2 linked regions of the Aminivibrio sp. genome follow. The protein of the gene in region 1 interacts with the protein of each later gene in a pairwise test. Links are inferred from orthologs where the notes say so. Each region holds a gene or a part of one and is shown on either strand. Other genes may lie near its edges. The genes, in order: JMJ95_RS00055 and lysA.

Region 1 (3,073 bases):
GGCGAGGGCTCCTTCGGAAAGGATGTCCACGGCCTTTTCGGCGGTCTTCCCGATCATCCCGTCATCCATGGTCCCGTCCCGGAGGGCGGCCCGGCCTTCCTTCAGCACGGCAAGCAGTCTGCCCATTCGCTCCTGCATGGCGGGGGCCTCGGCTGTAAAGAGGCTCTCCGCATTCTTCCGCTGCTCTTCGGTCAGGTTCAGGAAGTCATGCCGGAAACGGAAATCGTGCCTTTTTCCTGGAAAATCCGCAATCCGCTGCTCCGCCCGCTTTTCCAGGAGGGAAAGGACATTTTCCGCCTTGGCGAGCTGTTTCTCGTCCAGCATTCCGTACAGGTCCGAAGCGGCCCGGAGGGCTCCCTCCGCCATTTTCACCAGTTCAGGCCGTGCACTCGCGAGGACCTCTCCGGCTTGCTTTCCGTCAAAGGGCTCAGTGCCGGAAAACAGCGACCGGACTTCCCCCCGAAGGCCGAACAGAACCCTGGCCGCGGTCCACTTCTGCTCCCGCAGCTTCCCCAGTATGCCGTCCGCCTTTGTCCACTGCTCCTCAGTGAAATCCAGCGGGTTGACGGCCCGGAACATTTCGGCCCTGAAGGTCGGCTCTCCGCCGCTCCTCCACCGCCCCGGAGCTCCCCATGCAAACGCTCCTCCGAGAAGAACCAGGACTGCCGCCCCAAGCAGCGCTCCGGAAAATATCGATCGTTTTTTCATGTGTTCCGCCTCCCTCTGCAAGATGCCGGGGTTCTCCCCGGTACGGCAGGATCATACCCCGGAGAGCATGAACGTGCCCTTCAGCCAATCCGCAGAAACGTCAAGAAAAGTAAACTTCTTCTCCCCCTTTCTTAACCAACCTTTACCTCTCGCCCGTTCCCGCTGTCGTATAATGGCCTCAGCGCCGGAACGATACCCGGTCCCGGCCGATTCATGCACGAGAGGAGGCGATGGCCGTGCATACCCTTCTTCTGCTCGACGACGACAAGGAACTCTGCGACCTGCTGACGGACTATCTGAAGCCCGAGGGGTTCGAAATCCTCACCGCCCACGACGGCAACACGGGACTGGCGGCCGCCCTGAACTTCCCGTCCCTGGACCTCATTCTGCTCGACGTGATGCTCCCCGGAAAGAACGGTTTCGACGTCCTCCGGGAGCTGCGGACCTGTTCAGGGGTCCCCGTCCTCATGCTCACCGCCAAGGGGGACGAAGTGGACAGGATCGTTGGCTTGGAACTGGGGGCGGACGACTATCTGCCCAAACCCTTCAACCCCCGGGAACTTCTGGCCCGCATACGGGCCATCCTCCGCCGGAAGGAGCCCCCTGCCGCCCCGAACACCCCTGAGCGGCTCGTCTCCGGTGACATCGAACTGGACCCCGCACGGAGGACAATCCGCGCAGGTGGAACGGACATCGACCTCACCACCGTGGAATTCAAGCTGCTGGAGGCCCTTCTCCGCACCCCGGGCAAGGTGGTCTCCCGGGACGCCCTCTCCCGGGCCGCCCTGGACCGTCCCCTCTCCCCCTTCGAGCGAAGCCTGGACGTCCACATGAGCAACCTCAGAAAAAAACTCGGCCCCGGCCCCGACGGCTCACCCCGTATTCGGACCCTCCGCAGCGAAGGCTACCTCCTGTCATGCGAAGCTACACGCTGAAGCTCTTCTGGTGGTTCTGGCTCACCGCCGCCGTGGCGGTCGTCGCCAGCCACATGATAGGGAAGCTCGCCGAGGAGGAGCAGTTCCGGAACCGGGGGGAAACCCTGCGGGAGATCGCCGCTCTCTACGGCGAAAAGGCCGTCTCGATACTCGACCGGAGCGGCAGCGGGGCGGCCCTGGACTACGTGACCGGCCTGCAGCGCACCATCCGCATCACCGGTTTTCTCTTCGATGAAAGCGGAAAGGAAATGCTGGGGCAGACCGTCCCGGACTACATCCACGCCATCCTTGCCGAGGCACGGAAGAAGAACGGACCGGCGGGCAGCTTCGAACGGGGGCGGCCTCTCTTCGCAGTTCCCCTGGAGTCGCGGCCCGGACACATATTCGCCGGAGCCCTGCCGAACCTCTTCAGGGAAAGAACCTCAGCCGCCACCTTCTATCGCCTGTTTACCGCCGTACTGGCGGCCGCCTTTCTGTCGTGGATCCTGGCGGTCAGGCTCACCCACCCCCTCAAGGCGCTGGGGAAAACCATGAGAAAGTTCGCCGCCGGAGCCCTGGACGCCCGGGAAGGCAAGGCGGCCCGGCGGAAAGACGACATCGGCGTCCTGGCGCGGGACTTCAACGCCATGGCGGCCAGGATCGAGGAGCTGCTGAAAGGCCAGAGGCGGCTGCTCGCCGACGTATCCCACGAGCTGCGCTCCCCCCTCACCCGCCTCGGCGTGGCCCTGGAGCTCGCGAGAAGGCACATCCCGGAGGAAGCGGCCCGAGAATATGAGCGAATGGAGAACGAGCTGGCACGGATGAACGCCCTCATCGGCTCCCTGCTTCAGCTCTCGAGGCTCGACGCCCTGGACAGGCCCGAGAACCGGCAGACCATGGACCTTTCGGCCCTCGTGGAGGAGATCGCCGAGGACGGCGAATTCGAGGGAGCCCCCCACGGCAGGGGAGTATCCGCGGACATCCTCCCCGGGGTATCCTATACCGGCGACCCCGCCCTCCTTCGAAGCTCCGTGGAAAACCTGGTCCGCAACGCCCTCCGCTACTCCCCCGAGGGAGGAACGGTGGACGTATCGCTTTCGAGACAAGGCGGAGCCGTCCGCATCCTCGTGGAGGACAGGGGACCGGGAGTGCCCGATGAGGAACTGGAGCACATCTTCACACCCTTCCACAGGGTGGAGCAGGCCCGGGAACGAACCCTCCCGGACGAAGGCTGCGGTCTCGGCCTCGCCATCGCGGGACGGGCTGCGGGCCTCCACGGCGGCACCGTCACCGCCCGGAACAGGCCCGAAGGCGGACTTGCCGTGGAAATACTGCTGCCGGAGGACCGGCCGGAAAACGACTGAGGAGGAGACATCATGCCGGGAAGGACACGGGCGAACATCGCCCCGGGAATGAAAGTGAAGGTCGTGAAAAAAGAAGACCAGGGAACG
Region 2 (3,219 bases), on another replicon or contig:
CGCAATCGTCAAACTTCTGAAAAGACTTCACCGTTACGCCGGGGATGGTCCGGGAGTAGGTCTCCTGCACCGTGCCCAGCTGGACCGCCACGGTTTTGCCCTTCATGTCGTCGAGAACCTTCATGGAGTCGTTGTCCGCCTTCACGATGAAAGCGCTGATGGAGATTTCATAGTTATCGGAGAAGGCGACCTTTTTTGCCCGCTCTTCCGTGGCGCTCATTCCGGCGGCCACGATGTCGATCTTCTTCGCGAGCAGGGAGGGGATGAGACTGTCGAACGGCATGTCCACCCACTCGAGCTTCTTGCCGATCTTCGCCGCGATGGCTTCCATGAGGTCGATGTCGAAACCCTTCAGGTTGTTCTTCTCGTCACGGAACTCGTAGGGGGGGTAAGTGCTTTCCGTTCCCACAAGAATCACGTCCTTGGCCATGACATCGGCCCATCCGCCGGTGGCCGCGAGGGCCAGGACCAGAAGCGCGAGCAGCAGTTTTTTCATGATGATCTCTCCTTTGTTATTGAACATATGTTTATATCATTCCGCACGAATGATATTCAATGTACAGTCAGAATACACGCCCTGTTTTTTTCTGTCAATACCGACTTTCCGTCCTAAATCCTGCGGATTTAGGTTCGTTTTTTTTATGTTGACGTTCCTTCCCCCGCTGGATATAATGTCCGAAACAAAGAAAGCACAGGCGATGATGCAGAATGCCCGAAGTAATGAATCTGCCGCCAGAGAGGGAAGTCCACAGGCTGAGAAGCTTCCCGGGCAGGAACGGAGGAGCGAAAGACTGCGGAGCCGGGGCTGAAACGGTTCGAATGAACCGGAAGTACGCCTCCGGGAGGCTCCCGTCACAGAGCCGAGAGCGGGGCGCTGCGGCATGCGCCCAAGCAGGGTGGTACCGCGAGTTCAACGACTCGTCCCTTCATCGGGGCGGGTCGTTTTTTATTCACCGTTTTTTTCGAACGGAAAGAGGTGCAGCCGGAGTGGGCCAGCAGAACGTGAATGACAGGGGGCATTTCCTCTTCGGAGGATGGGACGTGACGGAACTGGCGGAGCGTTTCGGGACGCCGCTGTACGTCTTGTCCGAGGAGGGGATTCGGGCCCGATGCAGGGCGGTGAGGGAATCCTTCATGGACCGGTGGGCGAATGCCTTGGCGGTGTATGCCGGGAAGGCTTTCCTTCCCCTGGCCATGTGCAGGATCATTGCCTCGGAAGGGCTGGGGCTCGACGTAGTATCGGGAGGGGAGCTCCACACGGCAAAATCCGCCGGCTTCCCCATGGAAAACGTTTTTTTCCACGGCAACAGCAAGACGGAGGAGGAACTCCGTTATGCCCTCGATGCTGGAGTGGGGCGGATCGTCGTGGACGGCGCCTCGGAGCTCGACGCCCTTGAAGAGATCGCCCGGAAAGCGGGAAAAAGGGCGGACATCCTCTTCCGGGTTACCCCGGGGGTGGACGCCCACACCCACAAATATATACTTACGGGCCACACGGGCTCCAAGTTCGGGTTTCCTCTCCTCGGGAACTCCCTCAGAACGGCGGTGCGGAGAGCCATGGACTCGGACTGCCTTTCCCTCAGGGGATTCCATTTCCACATCGGTTCCCAGATTTTCGAGAACACATCCCACGTGATGGCCGTGGGAATCGTGGTAAAGACCATTGCCGAATTTTCCCGGGACCTCGGTTTCACCACCATGGAACTCAACATGGGCGGGGGGTACGGCGTGGAATTGGACCCCGAAGGGAAGACTCCCCCCATAGCCTCCTTCACCGACGCCATGATGGAGACCCTCGCTGCGGGATGCGCCGCGGAGGGAATCCCCCTGCCTCAGGTTATCATCGAGCCGGGCCGGTGGATCGTCTCCGAGGCGGGAATTACCCTGTACACCGTGCAGACGGTGAAGACCATCGACGGAATGGTGACCTACGTCGCTGTTGACGGGGGCATGACGGACAATCCGAGGCCCGCCCTGTACGGCGCGAAGTACTGGGCCGTGGCGGCGGGCAAGATGAACAGGGAACCTACGGAGACGGTGACGGTGGCCGGGAAATGCTGCGAGTCCGGGGACGTGCTCATCGAGAGGCTGAAGGTCCCTCCCCTGGAGCGGGGCGACCTGCTCGCGGTGCTGAACACCGGGGCCTACACCTTCTCCATGGCGAGCAACTACAACCGCATTCCCCGACCGGCTGCCGTGCTGGTGAGCCCGGGGCGGGCCGACGTGATCGCGGAGAGGCAGACCTACGACGATGTGCTCCGGTGGGACAGAATTCCGAAGCATCTGGAGTGAACGGAACACCATATCTGGAGGTGGGGCCGGAAAAAAAAGAGAGTGACGGTTGGATCCCCGTCCTGACGGGCGGAAAATCGGATTGGAAACAAACGCCAAATACCAGGGAGGTTGAGAAAAGAAATGAGAAAGATCCTTATGATGGCAGCGGCAGTCTTGATCCTTGTCTTTGCGGGAGCCGCCTTCGCGGATGACGTGATCCGCATCGGCCATACCGTGTCCCTCACCGGCGGCGCTTCCATGTGGGGACAGTCCGAGGCCCGGGCACTTGACATGCTCGTGAAGAAGATCAACGGCGCCGGCGGCGTCCTCGGGAAGAAGATCGAGTTCGTCCGCTACGACAACCGGAATGACGGGGTCGAAGCGGTCAACGTGGCCCGCCGGCTCGTCTCCGACGGTGTCGTGGCCGTCATCGGCCCTGCCCAGAGCGGCAACGCCATCGCTTCAGCCCCCGTATTCGAGAGGGCGGGCATCCCCATGGTGGTCACCACCGCCACCAACCCCTACGTGACTATCGACCAGAGGTCCGGCAAGGTTCGTCCTTTCGCCTTCCGCCCCTGCTTCATTGACCCTTTCCAGGGGACGGTGGCGGCCCGGTTTGCCGTGACTGACCTCGGGGCGAAGAAGGGCGCCATTCTCTACGACGTTGGATCGGACTACGGCCAGTGGCTCGCGAAGTACTTCGAGGAGGCCTTCGTGGAGAAGGGCGGCACCATCGTGGCGAAGGAGGCCTTCAGGACCGACGAGCTCGACTACAGGGCCCAGCTCGGCAAGATGAAGGATCTCGCCCCTGACGTCATCTTCATCCCCACCAGCCAGAAGGAAGCCGCCATGGCCGCCAAGCAGGCCAGGGACCTCGGCATCGGCGCCGTACTCCTCGGAACGGACAACTGGGGCAGCCCGGATCTCATCGAGCTTGGCGGCAGC

The links.
Region 2: the proteins of JMJ95_RS00055 (region 1) and lysA interact in binary tests that used the Escherichia coli proteins (3 or more experiments, as listed by UniProt). The link is inferred for Aminivibrio sp. from one-to-one orthologs.

What each region holds. Positions count from the first base shown.
Region 1 is NZ_JAESIH010000002.1:5,918-8,990, reverse strand. Bases 39-2,793 are described here. They hold JMJ95_RS00055 (response regulator transcription factor), read left to right. Parts: upstream 39-944; coding sequence 945-1,643; downstream 1,644-2,793. Other genes in these bases: JMJ95_RS00050 (ATP-binding protein), read left to right, coding at 1,625-2,793; JMJ95_RS00060 (Spy/CpxP family protein refolding chaperone), read right to left, coding at 39-708. Also shown: more of JMJ95_RS00060, read right to left, coding at 1-38; more of JMJ95_RS00050, read left to right, coding at 2,794-2,986; JMJ95_RS00045 (YwbE family protein), read left to right, coding at 2,999-3,073. UniProt on the Escherichia coli protein: Response regulator member of the two-component regulatory system CpxA/CpxR which responds to envelope stress response by activating expression of downstream genes including cpxP, degP, dsbA and ppiA.
Region 2 is NZ_JAESIH010000047.1:51,924-55,142, reverse strand. Bases 100-3,000 are described here. They hold lysA (diaminopimelate decarboxylase), read left to right. Parts: upstream 100-708; coding sequence 709-2,292; downstream 2,293-3,000. Other genes in these bases: JMJ95_RS07055 (ABC transporter substrate-binding protein), read left to right, coding at 2,416-3,000; JMJ95_RS07065 (transporter substrate-binding domain-containing protein), read right to left, coding at 100-496. Also shown: more of JMJ95_RS07065, read right to left, coding at 1-99; more of JMJ95_RS07055, read left to right, coding at 3,001-3,219. UniProt on the Escherichia coli protein: Specifically catalyzes the decarboxylation of meso-diaminopimelate (meso-DAP) to L-lysine. Is not active against the DD- or LL-isomers of diaminopimelate.